2 regions of the Vibrio hyugaensis genome follow, and region 2 is predicted to be linked to the other one. Evidence: predicted binding sites of a transcription regulator. Region 2 holds the regulator's gene; the other holds the start of a gene.
What was found. Region 2 encodes PurR, which represses purine synthesis genes. Its sites were predicted from a motif close to TNANGNAAACGTTTNCNTNA; they were not measured.

Region 1 (7,543 bases), 460 kb from region 2:
GCACATCCATTGGCATGTCGATTGGCGTGTTGTCGAAATGCGAATCTTCAAGTTTCAGTTCACGCTCTTCCGTTGCTACACCTACTACGGCGTATGGTGCACGCTCACGCTTACAGATCGCATCGAATACTTCCATATTCTCTGGTGCAACCGCCATTACGTAACGCTCTTGAGATTCGTTACACCAGATCTCAAGTGGGCTCATGCCCGGTTCGTCGTTTGGTACGTCACGTAGTTGGAAGATACCGCCACGCTCGCCATCATCGACAAGTTCAGGAAGTGCATTAGAGATACCGCCCGCGCCCACATCGTGGATGAATGCGATTGGGTTAGCATCACCAAGCTGCCAACAACGGTCGATCACTTCTTGACAACGACGCTCCATCTCTGGGTTTTCACGCTGTACAGATGCAAAATCTAGGTCTTCTGCTGATTGACCAGACGCCATTGAAGAAGCAGCACCGCCGCCAAGGCCGATGTTCATCGCCGGACCACCAAGTACGATTAGGCTTGCACCTACTGGGATCTCTTTCTTCTGAACGTGCTCGTCACGAATGTTACCCATGCCACCAGCAATCATGATTGGCTTATGGTAACCACGAACCTCTTCACCTGCATGAGAGTTTACTTTCTCTTCGTAAGTACGGAAGTAACCCAGTAGGTTTGGACGACCAAATTCGTTGTTAAACGCCGCGCCGCCAAGTGGACCTTCTAGCATGATGTCTAGAGCGGTAACGATACGACCTGGTTTACCGAAATCTGTTTCCCATGGCTGTTCAAAACCAGGAATACGTAGGTTAGATGTAGTGAAGCCAACAAGACCTGCTTTTGGCTTACCACCAATACCAGTCGCGCCTTCGTCACGGATTTCACCACCAGAACCAGTCGATGCGCCCGGCCAAGGAGAGATAGCCGTTGGGTGGTTGTGCGTTTCCACCTTCATTAGGATGTGCGCTTTCTCTTGGCTGTAACCGTATTGGCGAGTTTCTGGGTTCGGGAAGAAACGACCTACATCTGAACCCACCATGACTGCTGCGTTATCTTTGTACGCAGACAGTACGTTTTCTGGTGTCGTTTCAAATGTGTTTTTGATCATTTTGAACAGAGACTTCTCTTGCTTCACGCCATCGATAGTCCAGTCTGCATTAAAGATCTTGTGACGACAGTGCTCTGAGTTCGCCTGCGCAAACATCATGAGCTCAATGTCAGTCGGATTGCGTTCTAGCTTATTTACGAACGCATCGTAAAGGTATTCAATTTCATCATCTGCAAGTGCAAGACCTAGGGTAACGTTTGCTTTTTCAAGCGCTGCACGACCGCCTTTTAATAGGTCAACATCTGCTACAGGAGCAGGTTCTGCCGCTTGGAATAATGCGTTTGCCGCATCAAAATCAGTAAATGTCACTTCCATCATGCGATCATGGATGAGTGCTTTTACATCAGCAACTTGGGCATCGTTAAGAGGAGTCAATGTCTCTACGTAGTATGCAGTACCGCGCTCAAGACGTTTTACTTTGTCTAGACCACAGTTGATTGCGATATCAGTAGATTTAGAAGACCAAGGCGAAATAGTACCCGGACGAGGCGTAACAAGAAGTAGAAGACCTTCTGGCTCATGCTCTTCGATCGTAGGACCGTAAGTCAGCAATTTTTCCAGTTTTTCCAACTCTTGAGCATCAAGGTCAGACTTTAGATCCGCAAAGTGCATGAACTCTGCGTAAATGCCAGTGACAGGCAGATCTTGTTCACGACAAAGTTCCAGTAGTTTATTAACACGAAACTCAGAAAGAGCTGGGGAGCCACGCAAAATTCTCATGTGCTTAGGTCTCTTATTGCAAGTGATTAAGGTGATATTGGAATAAATTCAGTGGGTTATACTGTTTTCTTCGAAGCTATTCCCGAAGGTTTTTCAAACCTATGCCGATGCCACCTCTTCGTTGCGAGCGCATTATATAGCAATTGTTTTTGTGATGTAACATCAAAAGCAACCGTTTGCGTCATTTTTTTCGTCAAATTTGAATTACGACTAAAATGTCGATAAATCACACAATGTCGCACTCTATCTGCCTGATTCACTTTGCCCAACCAGCTCGCTTTGATATAAAGGCAACTAGAAATTTATCGAGACGTACCGAATTAATGCAAATAAGTCAGTTCAACCGACTCAAGCGCAGCGCCCTACTTTTCGCGTCTGTGCTTTTACTTTCTGCTTGCCAGATTGAATCGGAGCCAAAAAGTGAATTCGAGCAAATCCAAGAGCGTGGTGTCCTACGTGTTGGCACGCTAAACAACCAACTCTCCTACTACATCGGACCTGATGGTCCGGCAGGTTTGGATTACGAACTGGCACGAAAATTTGCTGAGCAGTTAGGTGTGAAGCTGGAGATTCGACCGGCGTTTCGCCAAGCGGATCTCTTCCCGGCACTAAAGAAAGGCGACATAGATATTATTGCGACAGGTTTAAACCAAACTTCTGAAGCTGTACAACGTTTTCGTCCTGGGCCCGCTTACTATTACGTCAGCCAACAAGTGGTTTATAAAAAAGGTCAGCTTCGTCCTCGCGACATTAATCAGCTGATCAATTATCAAGCTAAAAAAGACAGTAATGCGGAAGAAGGTTCAAATGCTGGGGCAGAAACCCTTCAGATAGTTGAACAATCTCAGTTTGTTCCAACCTTAACGGCGCTACAGAAACAATACCCAGATTTCCAATTTGAGATTGTTGGTGATGCGGATACGCGAGATCTGCTCAAGCATGTCTCAACAGGTGAGTTACGTTTTACGGTAACCGATTCAGTAGAACTATCTTTGGCCCAGCGCCTTTACCCGGATCTTGCTTTAGCCTTTGAATTGACAGAAGACCAACCCGTCTCTTGGTTTACTCGTCGCTCTGAAGATGAAAGCTTCTACGCAATGTTGATCGAGTTCTTCGGCAACATTAAACAATCTGGCGAACTGGCAACTTTAGAAGAGAAGTACATTGGACATATCGAAGCTTTCGATTATGTCGATACACGTGCTTTTATACGCGCACTGGACAATACCTTGCCTAAATGGGCACCGCTGTTCCAAAAATACAGTGAAGAGTTTGATTGGCGCTTGATTGCTGCATTGGCTTATCAAGAGTCTCATTGGAAACCAAAAGCGAAGTCGCCGACTGGCGTTCGTGGCATGATGATGCTCACGCTCCCTACCGCTAAAAGTGTTGGTGTAACAGATCGTCTTGATCCGGAACAATCCGTACGCGGTGGCGTGGAATACCTACGTCGTATTGTCGCACGTGTTCCAGATTCAATTAATGAACATGAAAAGATTTGGTTTGCCTTAGCATCATACAACGTGGGTTATGGTCATATGATGGATGCACGACGCCTGACTAAAGCACAAGGCGGCGATCCAAACGCGTGGGCAGATGTTAAAGAGCGTCTACCCTTGCTGCGCCAGAAGCGCTTCTACAGCCAAACACGTTATGGTTATGCTCGTGGTGATGAAGCACGCAACTATGTTGAGAACATTCGTCGCTACTATCAATCCATCATTGGTCATGTCAGCCAAAAGCCTGCGATTGACGAAGACACAGAAGATCTGCAAGTCATTCCACCACTCTCCCCAGATCTGTTAACGTCAGGAGCAGTGGAAACCTTAGCTGAGCAAGTTTCGGGAGCGGTCGAGACAACACCAAGTACTGAGGCCAGCCCAACTCAAAATGCAGAGCAAACGCCGAATCCAAAAGAAGAATAAACCTTTCGAAAATAGCGAGCTAACAGCTCGCTATTTTTTTATTGAGTCGACAACAGAAACTCACTAGAATCCCGTCTTTCGAGCTCATTTATCTAGCCAGTTTTTTCGTGAAATACCGAGTAACGGAAGAGAAACAGTGAGCTCAATTGGTCACCCTCTCCTTGATATGATGTCACCATCATCCATGAGTATGCATCATAAGAATGACATCTATTGATCATGAATCGGATACTTTGCTATGCGAGTGTCGGAGAGTGTGTTCGTTGTCTGCAAGAGGTTCTGATAATGAGAAAACGCAGAGTGCAGTCAAAACGTTTGAATAAAACAGTGGCTGCTAACCGCCGTAAGCGCACGCTTACAACCATGAAAAGAAAAGTCAGTGCACGTAATCGTGTTTTCGTTCACTTAGTGAATCACTGAAAACTTGAAGCAAACATCTACTGCACGGTAGGTGTTTGCTAAAAACAACCATCAAACTCCCTGTTATTCGTCTTTTGTTCCCTGTTCATTGTCCAACGCTTTTTGCGCCTGCTTCTTCGCTTTAATTTCTTTACGTCGACGTTTAAAGAACGCCTGTAACTGACCTCTGCATTCCTCTTCCAGCAAACCGCTTTCTACTGTCGCATAATGATACGCGGCTTGGCTCTCAAACAAATTCAGAACGGTCCCTGCAGCGCCAGCTTTAAGATCTGGTGCTCCATATACCACGCGCTTTACTCGACTGTGTAGTAACGCACCTGCGCACATAGGGCACGGCTCTAAGGTCACATAGAGCGTAGTATCAAGTAAACGGTAGTTCTCGAACGCCTCGCCCGCTTTACGCAAGGTTTGGATCTCAGCATGAGCGGTCGCATCGTGCGAACAAATAGAGCGGTTCCAACCTTCAGCGACCACTTCACCATCTTTCACAAGCACAGCCCCAACAGGCACTTCCCCTTCCGCTTCAGCTTGCTCTGCAAGCTCTATCGCACGGCGCATAAATAGTTCATCTTGAGGGGAGAATTGTGAGTCTGACAAAAGAGGCTCCAGTTTTGGGATCGGTCATTATGGAAAGTGGATTTTAACCTTCAAAGAGAGGAAGTGGAAGCGGGATGCGAGATGCGAGATGCGAGATGCGAGATGCGAGATGCGACTTATTTTGTTTTTCTAGGAGCAAGCTCTATCAACTTCTCTTTGAACTGCGTTTCTTTCACCAATCTTGCAGCACACACCTCTCGATTTCTAAAGCGAAGCGTTATTGAATCTCTCAGCGGAGCATTCTTTAGGACAAAGTCCGTTCTAGATTTACGAAAAAAAGCGCCAGTCTCTCGACCAGCGCTTTCGAATTGCCAATACCTACATAGTTGGTGTTATAGCTAGGCAACGAGCAAGTTCAGCCCTATGAGCATAGAGGCTCTATGTGATTAGGGCGGCCGGCGACCCAGTGAACTTGCGCAGTTAACAACGCTACAGCGCCAAATATGACGGTATTTACATTGTGTAAGTGTATGGCGCTTGGATACCTAGAGGAATACCTAGCATCCAGTAAGCAACTAGGAAGATAGACCAGCCGATTAGCATCGCAATCGAGAATGGCATCATTAGAGAAGCTAGCGTACCGATACCTGTCGACTTCACGTAACGTTGACAGTAAACCACTACTAGAGGGAAGAATACCATCAGAGGTGAAATGATGTTCGATACAGAGTCACCTACACGGTAAGCCGCTTGAGATAGCTCAGGCGAGATACCCACAGCCATTAGCATAGGCACTAGGATAGGACCGATAAGAGCCCATTTCGCTGATGCAGAACCGATTAGAAGGTTTACAGAAGCCGTTAGAAGAATCATACCGATGATAGTTGCTTCACCAGGTAGGTTCATCGCTTTCAGGCCTTCCGCACCGTATAGCGCTAGCATCGTACCGATATTTGATTGCGCGAACGCAGATAGGAACTGCGCACAGAAGAACGACATTACAATGTATGCGCCCATCGTAGACATAGTATCCGCCATCGCTTTGATGATGTCGTTACTTGTCTTGAACGTGCCAGAAACGCGACCGTAAACGTAACCCGGAATGATAAACAGGATGAAGATCAACGGAACGATAGACTTCATGATTGGCGCAGAGAACGCAGTGATTTCACCTTCAGGTGAACGCAGTGCAGAGTTTTCTGGGATAAGTGCCACAACAAGAAGTGCGATACCTGCCATCATAGCCCAACCAGCGTAACGGAAAGCTTTTGATTCAGTTTCAGTGAAAGAACCAAGATCTGGTGCTTTTTCTGCATCTTCATCAACAGGCGTGTTCGCTAGGCGAGGTTCGATGATTTTTTCAGTTACGTACCAACCAATAGCAACGATGATTACTGAAGATAGACCAGTAAAGAAGATGTTCGCTAGCGGGTTAACCACGTACTCAGGGTCAAGAACCTGTGCCGCTGTTTGAGTAAAGCCAGCTAGTAGAGGATCGATACCTGAAGGGATGAAGTTTGCAGAGAAACCACCTGATACACCAGCAAACGCAGCTGCGATACCCGCTAGAGGGTGACGACCTGCTGCGTGGAAGATGATACCACCAAGAGGAATAACTAGAACGTAGCCCGCATCCGCCGCAGTGTGCGATACGATTGCCACAAGAATTAGCATTGGAGTAAGAAGTTTTGCTGGCGTGAAGTTCAGCATCTTCTTAAGACCAGTGGTGATGAAGCCAGACGAATCGGCAACACCCACACCTAGCATCGCAACAAGTACGATACCCAGTGGAGCAAAGCCAGTGAACGTTGTCACCATGTTAGCAAGGAAACTTGCTAGTGCTTCACCCGTAAGAAGGTTAGTAATAGTAAGAGCTTCGCCAGTTCGAGGGTTTAGAAGGTCGAAAGAAACATTCGACAAAAGTGCAGACGCAGCCCAAGTAATGATTAGTGCCCAGAAGAACAGAATCGCTGGATCAGGAATTTTATTACCCGCTCTTTCGATAAAGTTCAGAAAGCGATCCATCCCGCTCGGCTTCGGTGACGGTGCTTTATTTACAGCTTGGTTACTCATGGTAACTCCATATGAATGATGTTGGTGCCATGGCCTATTTGAGTAATTATAACGGCCTATTTTCAACCGAGCATTCTATTAAATAGTGATTAAGAAAGCACAAGGTTCTATGTTTTTTTCCATATTTGGAGACATATTTTGCAAAAACGACATATCAATTAAACATAAAAAAAACAGTAGCACACCATTCGCATTAACAGTTCTAAAACCACCTATTAACCACCGAAAACAGCAATAAAAAGCACAAATGTTAACGACAAAGGTAATGACGAGAAAAATACAAAATCGTTAGTTTTCGAATTCACTGTACTGCGAAATCATTGTTTTCAACTCAAGGGATTGCGTCTCCCCTATCCTATCTTTCCAACTAGCAGTTATCGTGATGGTCTTGAGAGATCCGGAGATCGTTGCTGCAGGAACTTCCCATTCCACGGTATAGGCTCCCGTAGCAGAAGATCCTGTTGCAATCGAAGCAAAGGAAGCGGTAGAGATGGTAGAAAGCGCATCAGAAGCCCCGCGAGTCCTAAACCATTCGAGCTGGTTTTCAGCTAAACGCAGCGCTTCAATACTGTGGATAGCATATTCTGATTTACGCTCCATGTAGATTTGCAACTTTGTTAGACCAAGCGCTCCGATTCCCAATAACAGAAAAGAAATCAGCACTTCGATTAAGCTAAAACCTTTTTGTTTAGAGATCATGCCAAGAGCCTTTTTTCCATTTAACTGTCTTGTGATCATTTGGTACAGATGTGGAATCAAATTCCAAGTTAAC
Region 2 (7,543 bases):
ATGGCATTATTCGCGCGGAAAGCCGAAGCTTCACCCGTCTCATCAAATAGTCGAGTGACGATGGCAAATGCGTCGTGCAATTCACCTTCACCCAATTCTTCATCGAACCTTTCATTACTTAGTACGGCGATGGCAATCAAAAACGCCAGTCGCTCAGTGGTCAGGTTCAACGAGAAATCGTGCTGCTTAACCCAGCCAACCAACTCATCGATTGGTTGCTCTGCAGCATTGAGAGTCATCTCACTCATCGTTATTCCTGTTTATCGTTCTTCTTAGCCCACACGTGGATATAGCGGCCTAATGAGAGGTATGGCTCTTGTCGACAAAGTTGTTTTTCTAACGCCAACACATCTTCAAACTCGTAATCGCCCATGTATTGCATATTGCCTATGTAATCACTAAAGGAACGAATACCAGATTTACCACAAATACTAAAACCAGAATCTTCTATCCATTGATAGACCTCTTCGGGTTTTAGGCCTTTTTGTGGCTGTAGTTTAAATCTTTTCCGATGAGGCATGCCGTCTAAAATATGAGGAATGTTGCCACAAACCACATTTTTATAGACTAAGCCGTGGTGGTTATAGAACATAACCGATGCAATGCCCCCCGGTTTGACCTGCTCCAATACCGTTTCGAGTGCCTTTTTTGGATCAACGAGCCACTCCATCACAGCATGGAACATGACAAGATCCACCTGCGCGTCCATATGCTCGCCAATGGATTGGACAGGTGAATGAATCAGGCGATACTGCTCAAGCAAACCGTTTTTTTCAATATCCTGTTTCGCTAGTTGCAGCATTTCCGAAGATAGATCACATAAAGCGACGTGATGTCCGAGCTTAGCAAGCTTTTGCGACAATTGTGCTAAGCCACCTCCGGCATCAAGTACTTGGAGGGCTTGATGGTCGGCGTCTAATTCACTTAGAATCTGTAGAAAATCTTCCCACACAATGATTTGGCGGATCTCCCCTTTATCGGAGCCGTAAATATTTTTTGCAAATTTGTGGGCGATATCGTCGAAATTGCGGTCTTCTGTCACTTCTGCTGAGTTATCATAACGGATTGTGCCGCTATTCTGGCACAAGGAAAGCAGGAATAAAGAGGGTTATCCTCATTTTTATTATCAATTGATGTTTTTTCGGACTATTTATGTATGTTTGAGCTGAAAAAAGTAATGTCAGCCTTGCTGATGCCATTACCAGCATTGCTACTGATAGGCTTGTTAGGTCTTGCTCTCATCAGTTTTACCACTAAACGTAAAACTGGCTGCTTTGTTGTTCTTTTCTCTTTTGTTGGCATCTTCCTTGTTGCCTTCCAACCCGTTTCAACCAAGCTTCTTATGCCTCTAGAACGCGAGTACAAAGCGTTTTTGCCGGTTCCTGGCACTGTGGACTACGTTATGGTTCTTGGTAATGGACACGTGGTAGATGATGAAATACCACCAACGTCTCAACTGAGCCGCACCGCTTTAATGCGTTTAACTGAGGGTATTCGTATTTTGCGTATGTACCCAGGTGCGAAGTTAATCCTTTCCGGTTACGCAGGTGGCTCTGAAATCAGCCATGCTCGTATGATGGCGAACGTAGCGCTTTCCCTAGGTGTCGCAAAATCCGATATTATTTTATTAGAGGATGCCAAAGATACTTGGGAAGAAGCACGCCAAGCTGCCGCGTTTGTTAAGCAAAAAGACATTGTTTTAGTGACTTCAGCCAGTCACATGAAGCGTGCTCTTTATGAATTCAACGCAGCGGGCATTAAGCCAATCCCAGCCCCAACGAACTTCATGGCGATTGATGATATCGAACAACCTTGGCAAAAGTACGCGCCAAAAGCTCGCTACTTAGAGCAAACTGAACTGTATTGGCATGAATACCTTGGCGGGTTATGGCAAAAACTGCGTGATAACGTAGGTCAAACACCGATGGTTGAAGTTGAAGATCCTGAAGTGGCGCAGCCATAGAAGGCTTACCAATCGCAGATGAAGTCCATCATCGCTAAATTGCAGAATTGCAGACACAAAAAAGGAGAGCCTATGCTCTCCTTTTTCTTTATCGCTATGAATTAGTCACCCGCGAACATGTAGCCTTCACCGTGAACTGTCACAAAGATTTGTGGGTTCTTCGGATCAAACTCCATCTTAGCGCGCATGCGTCGAATCAATACATCAATAGTACGATCGTTTGGCGCATCCACTCGGTGGCTGATCATATTCAAAATACGTTCGCGGCTTAGTACCTGATTTGGGTACGATGAGAGTGCGACCAAAAGCTCATATTCAGCTTTGGTTAGTTTCACTGGCTCACCATTGCGGCTGAGAGCACGACGTTGAATATCAAACGTCCACTCACCGAAACGTACAATGTGTTCTTCATTAGTGTCGTTCGCGATTTTTTGTGAACCATTGCGAGCCGCAGAAATGCGCCACAACAGGTTCTTAACGCGAACCAATAATTCCCTTAATTCAAAAGGCTTTGTCACATAATCGTCCGCACCCATTTCTAGGCCAACGATTTTGTCAATGCTATCCGTGCGTCCTGTCACTAATATGATGCCGATATCTGATTGGCTGCGTAATTCACGCGTAAGCATAAGACCGTCTTCACCGGGCAGGTTAATATCCAGCATGATAAGGTCCACATCACCACCTTGAAGCACTTCGCGCATTTCTGCACCGCTTTCTGCTTCACTGACTTTGTAGCCTTCATTTTGGAAGTAGCCCGCAAGCTTACTACGAGTTACAACATCATCTTCTACGACTAATACGTGATAGCTCATTTACACCACTTTCTGTCTTTTTTATTTTCCAAGACGTATTCTATTCATAACTAGTAACATTTCTAGTCATAGATACATTAAAAAGCAAGATTTTGCGATTTTATTGATTCAAAGCAAGCTTATTTACAGCCATTCATAAACAAGCACATTTTCCCATAATGGATAACAATTATAGTTACTGCTATTCATCTTAATTGTTTACACTTAGGGGAGAATCATTCAGGAGCAAAAAAATGCAAGAAGTGAAAGCTTTTAACGAAAAACGCGCAGAGATCTATTGGTGGTTTTCTAGTCTGTTCGCAAAAGAACTCACAGAGAAAGAACTAGAAGCTTACCAGAGTGTGGAAATTCGAAGCTTTTTAGCAGGTTTAGGTGAAAATGAATCACTGAAGCCAGCCGTTGATACCCTTGTTGACGCACTCAACCGCCTACAAGACCGAGAAGATGCGCAATTAGAACTTGCTGCAGATTTCTGTGAGCTTTTCCTGAAAACAGAAAAGCATGGCGCATTACCTTACGCATCTATGTACATCGGTGAATCTGGTCTTTTAAATGACAAGCCAGCAGAAGAGATGGAAAAACTGATGGCCGATTTTGGTGTTCAGGTTGATGAGAACCTTAAAGAGCCAGCTGATCACTTAGCGGTTGAACTGGACTTCTTAGGTAACATGATCATCCGTTCTAACGAATTAGAACAAGACAAACACATGGAAGAAGCGTTCGAGAAACAGAACGACTTAATCCAAAAGCATCTTATGTCTTGGTTGCCACAGTTTGCTGCGAAATGTAAGCAATTCGACGAATTTGGTTTCTATGTAAGCGTTGCGCAACTATTAATTGCATTTTGTAAACTGGACAGCACCTACCTTCTTGGTGAATAATTGCCGCCAATTTCAGGGAGCTCGCAAGCGGGCTCCCTATTTTATTCGTTAATTTTTTAATCTAGCACATAGAAGCCCTTTCCATTTAGCAGTTAAAATGTGACCTCAATAGCGCAAAACACCTGCTGAAAATATTGCTAGTGTGCCCACATCAGTCTAAAATGTGAGCGCAAACGATTAAATACGACTTATATGTAAACCGCTGAAATATGGCGGTTTTTGTGTTTTATTAACAAGATTGCTGACTAATTCCTCACTTATATAAGTAAGGAACATGAGATTCAGCAACAAATGTTGCTACAAACCTTTTTATACCGATTTCGGAACAACCGCTGCCTAATTAATTGAACCTTAAACTTCAGATATGGTTCAATTCGCGCAACATACTAAGCGTAAGGTTGTATTCACTACGGTATTCAGTAGCTCGATACAGGACATCATTTATGGCCACTATAAAAGACGTTGCTCGCTTAGCCGGCGTTTCTACCACAACAGTTTCGCACGTAATCAACAAAACGCGTTTTGTTGCTGAAGCAACCCAAGAAAAAGTAATGAAAGCGGTTGATGAACTAAATTACGCGCCAAGTGCAGTTGCACGTAGCTTGAAGTGTAACTCAACTCGCACTATCGGTATGTTGGTAACGCAATCGACTAACCTTTTCTTCTCAGAAGTTATCGACGGCGTTGAAAGCTACTGTTACCGTCAAGGTTATACACTGATCCTATGTAATACTGGCGGTATCTACGAAAAGCAACGTGACTACATTCGCATGCTAGCGGAAAAGCGCGTAGATGGTATTTTGGTGATGTGTTCTGACTTAACGGAAGAGCTGAAAGAGATGCTTGACCGTCATTCTGATATCCCGAAAGTAGTGATGGACTGGGGCCCAGAGAGTTCTCAAGCGGACAAGATCATTGATAACTCTGAAGAAGGTGGCTACATCGCAACAAAATATCTGATCGACAATGGTCACACTGATATTGCTTGTTTGAGCGGTCACTTCGAAAAAGCCGCATGCCAAGAACGAATTGCAGGTTACCGCCGCGCAATGGCAGAAGCAAACTTAGTAGTAAATGAAGATTGGGTACTTGAAGGTAACTTTGAGTGTGATACTGCCGTGCTTGCTGCTGACAACATCACTGCAATGGAAAAACGTCCTACTGCGGTATTCTGTTTTAACGATACCATGGCGCTTGGTTTGATGAGTCGCTTGCAACAAAATGGCATCAAAGTACCGGACGATATCTCGGTAATCGGTTATGACAACATCGAGCTAGCGGAATACTTCTCGCCACCGCTAACGACCATTCACCAACCAAAGCGTCGTGTTGGTAAAAATGCCTTTGAAATTTTGCTAGAACGCATCAAAGACAAAGAACACGAGAAGCGAATTTTCGAAATGCAGCCAGAAATTGTAGTGCGCAACACAGTTAAGAAACTAAACTAAACCTGCCTATAATTTTATAAAGCGCTCTTGTGGGCGCTTTTTTATTGCCTAAAAATAACATTCCTCAAACATTTCAGTGTGTCAATATCTACGTAAGCTTAGATAAGTTGCTGTTTTAATTGGACGTAGCCTATTTCCTACATCAACCTTTTGTATGACAAGGGATCGTTCCCAAATATGAAACCAAGCACACCAAATAAACACTATTAACTGAACCAATATCACACTTTTATATTTGAAACGTGATGTTAATTCAATATACGAAGTATTCTCAAAGTGTCACGCACAGGGCAAACCATTCGAAAGGGTGGGACGCAAAGCCTCCGGCCTGAACCATCTTATTAGATGGAAGGTAGCGGGGTTACCGATGGCAAATATGCATTAAGTGAGTTTACCCTTTAATGACATTGTGTCTGCATGCATTTGCTAATCTCTCGGACCTGATTTTTGGTGGCGTAATATTAATTACACCGAGATAACACATCATGGATAAACCGATACTCAAAGACTCAATGAAGCTGTTTGAGGCACTTGGTACTATCAAGTCGCGCTCAATGTTTGGTGGCTTCGGGCTTTTCGCCGATGAAACGATGTTTGCACTAGTTGTAAATAACCGACTTCATATTCGAGCTGACCAACAAACTTCATCTGACTTCGAGACTCAAGGACTAAAACCGTACGTCTACAAGAAACGTGGTTTTCCTGTGGTTACGAAATACTATGCTATTTCTGATGACCTATGGGATTCAACGGATCGCTTGATTGATGTTGCAAAGCAATCTCTCGAGACTGCCAAGCAAGAAAAAAAACAACAAGCAAGCACCAAGCCTAATCGATTGAAAGACCTTCCGAATCTGCGCCTAGCAACTGAACGTATGTTGAAGAAAGCGGGCATTGACTCTGTGGAGCAATTAGAAGAAGAAGGTGCCCTGAGCGCTTACAAAGCAATCCAAGATACGCATGCCTCTACGGTAAGCCTTGAGTTGTTGTGGGCGTTAGAAGGTGCAATCAACGGCACCCATTGGAGCGTCGTCCCTCAGTCTCGCCGCGAAGAACTGATGAGCGCACTGTCTTAACACGCACTATCAGCATGACATTGAGTAAAAACCGCAGTTTTCATACTGCGGTTTTTTTTTGAAATTTTTTCTTCTCTTATTCTGTCTTATTATTTAAGAAGCCAAATGGAGTAATTACGATGAATAAGAAACTAATTTTAGGACTGATCCTGCTCGCCACCATTCTCTTTTTAGGGGTAAATTTTGGCCAATATCTCACCTTAGAAAATGCCAAAGCACAACAAGCAGCACTAAATACGTTCATTGACCAAAACTTTGTGTTTGCTGCGGCGACTTACTTCTTAGCTTACATCGCAATCACCGCCTTCTCTATTCCGGGAGCCGCCGTTGTTACCCTGCTCGGCGCTGCCCTATTTGGTTTTTGGACCAGTTTATTATTGGTGTCTTTCGCCAGCACCATCGGCGCAACTATTGCATTTTTGAGCAGCCGCTATCTATTACGCGAATGGGTACAAAGTAAATTTGGTAATAAACTTAATGCTATTAACCAAGGTGTCGAAAAAGACGGTGCGTTTTACCTATTTTCACTACGGTTAATCCCAGTGTTCCCGTTTTTCTTGATCAACCTCTTAATGGGGTTAACACCGATGTCTATCAGCCGCTTCTATTTAACAAGCCAAATCGGCATGCTGCCTGGTACTGCCGTTTACTTAAATGCGGGCACTCAACTAGCCACTATCGACAGTCTTTCGGGAATAGTGTCACCAACCGTATTAGCGTCATTTGCTCTGCTTGGTTTGTTCCCTATTATCGCTAAATGGGTTATGAATAAGGTCCGCCCTGCTCAAGTTCAAAATGGAAACGCTTAATGAAAATCTTCATCGCTAAAAACCCTGCGGAAGCTCATATCGTTTGTGAGCTCCTCAAAACCGAGCAGATACACTGTGAAGTAAGAGGCGAAGGTATGTTTGGGTTGAAGGGAGAGTTGCCCTTCAGCGATGATACAGACCCGTATGTTTGGCTTTTACATCCGGAACAGCAGTTAAAAGCGTCTGCGATTGTTGAAGACTATCGACAACAAACAGAGCTTACTTACCAAGACTGGCAATGTCCGCAATGTTCAGAGCAGAATGAGGGACAGTTTGGTGCTTGTTGGCAATGTGGATATCAAATAGGGGAGCTATGATGGCTCCCCTATCTTTTTAGATCGGTTCTCAAATCTATTAAGCCGCTAGGCTTTGCTGCTTAATAAACTCAATAGAGTGTTGATTAAAATCTTCTGGGCGCTCTACGTTGCATACGTGGCCACAATTTGGAATTTCACGTAATGAGCTGAGCTTGTGCACCGCAACCATTTCTTTTACTGGTTTAATGAACATGTAGTCTCTATCCCCCATTAGGTACAGCGTCGGAATAGGCA

Region 1: a site for PurR is predicted at 1,981-2,000, ahead of purL (phosphoribosylformylglycinamidine synthase). Genes of this name have one in related genera too.

What each region holds. Positions count from the first base shown of each region.
Region 1 is NZ_CP025794.1:1,498,735-1,506,277, forward strand. It holds gene purL (phosphoribosylformylglycinamidine synthase) at 1-1,816, opposite strand, end outside; gene mltF (membrane-bound lytic murein transglycosylase MltF) at 2,140-3,741, shown strand; gene tadA (tRNA adenosine(34) deaminase TadA) at 4,225-4,758, opposite strand; gene C1S74_RS07580 (AbgT family transporter) at 5,212-6,771, opposite strand; gene C1S74_RS07585 (type IV pilus modification PilV family protein) at 7,060-7,470, opposite strand; gene C1S74_RS07590 (hypothetical protein) at 7,460-7,543, opposite strand, start outside.
Region 2 is NZ_CP025794.1:1,038,255-1,045,797, forward strand. It holds gene mukF (chromosome partition protein MukF) at 1-248, opposite strand, end outside; gene cmoM (tRNA uridine 5-oxyacetic acid(34) methyltransferase CmoM) at 251-1,042, opposite strand; gene elyC (envelope biogenesis factor ElyC) at 1,157-1,963, shown strand; gene torR (two-component system response regulator TorR) at 2,065-2,778, opposite strand; gene torD (molecular chaperone TorD) at 3,012-3,659, shown strand; gene purR (HTH-type transcriptional repressor PurR) at 4,103-5,107, shown strand; cyclic di-GMP riboswitch class I at 5,387-5,476, shown strand; gene C1S74_RS05410 (TfoX/Sxy family DNA transformation protein) at 5,593-6,183, shown strand; gene C1S74_RS05415 (TVP38/TMEM64 family protein) at 6,303-6,992, shown strand; gene C1S74_RS05420 (putative signal transducing protein) at 6,992-7,309, shown strand; gene C1S74_RS05425 (alpha/beta fold hydrolase) at 7,347-7,543, opposite strand, start outside.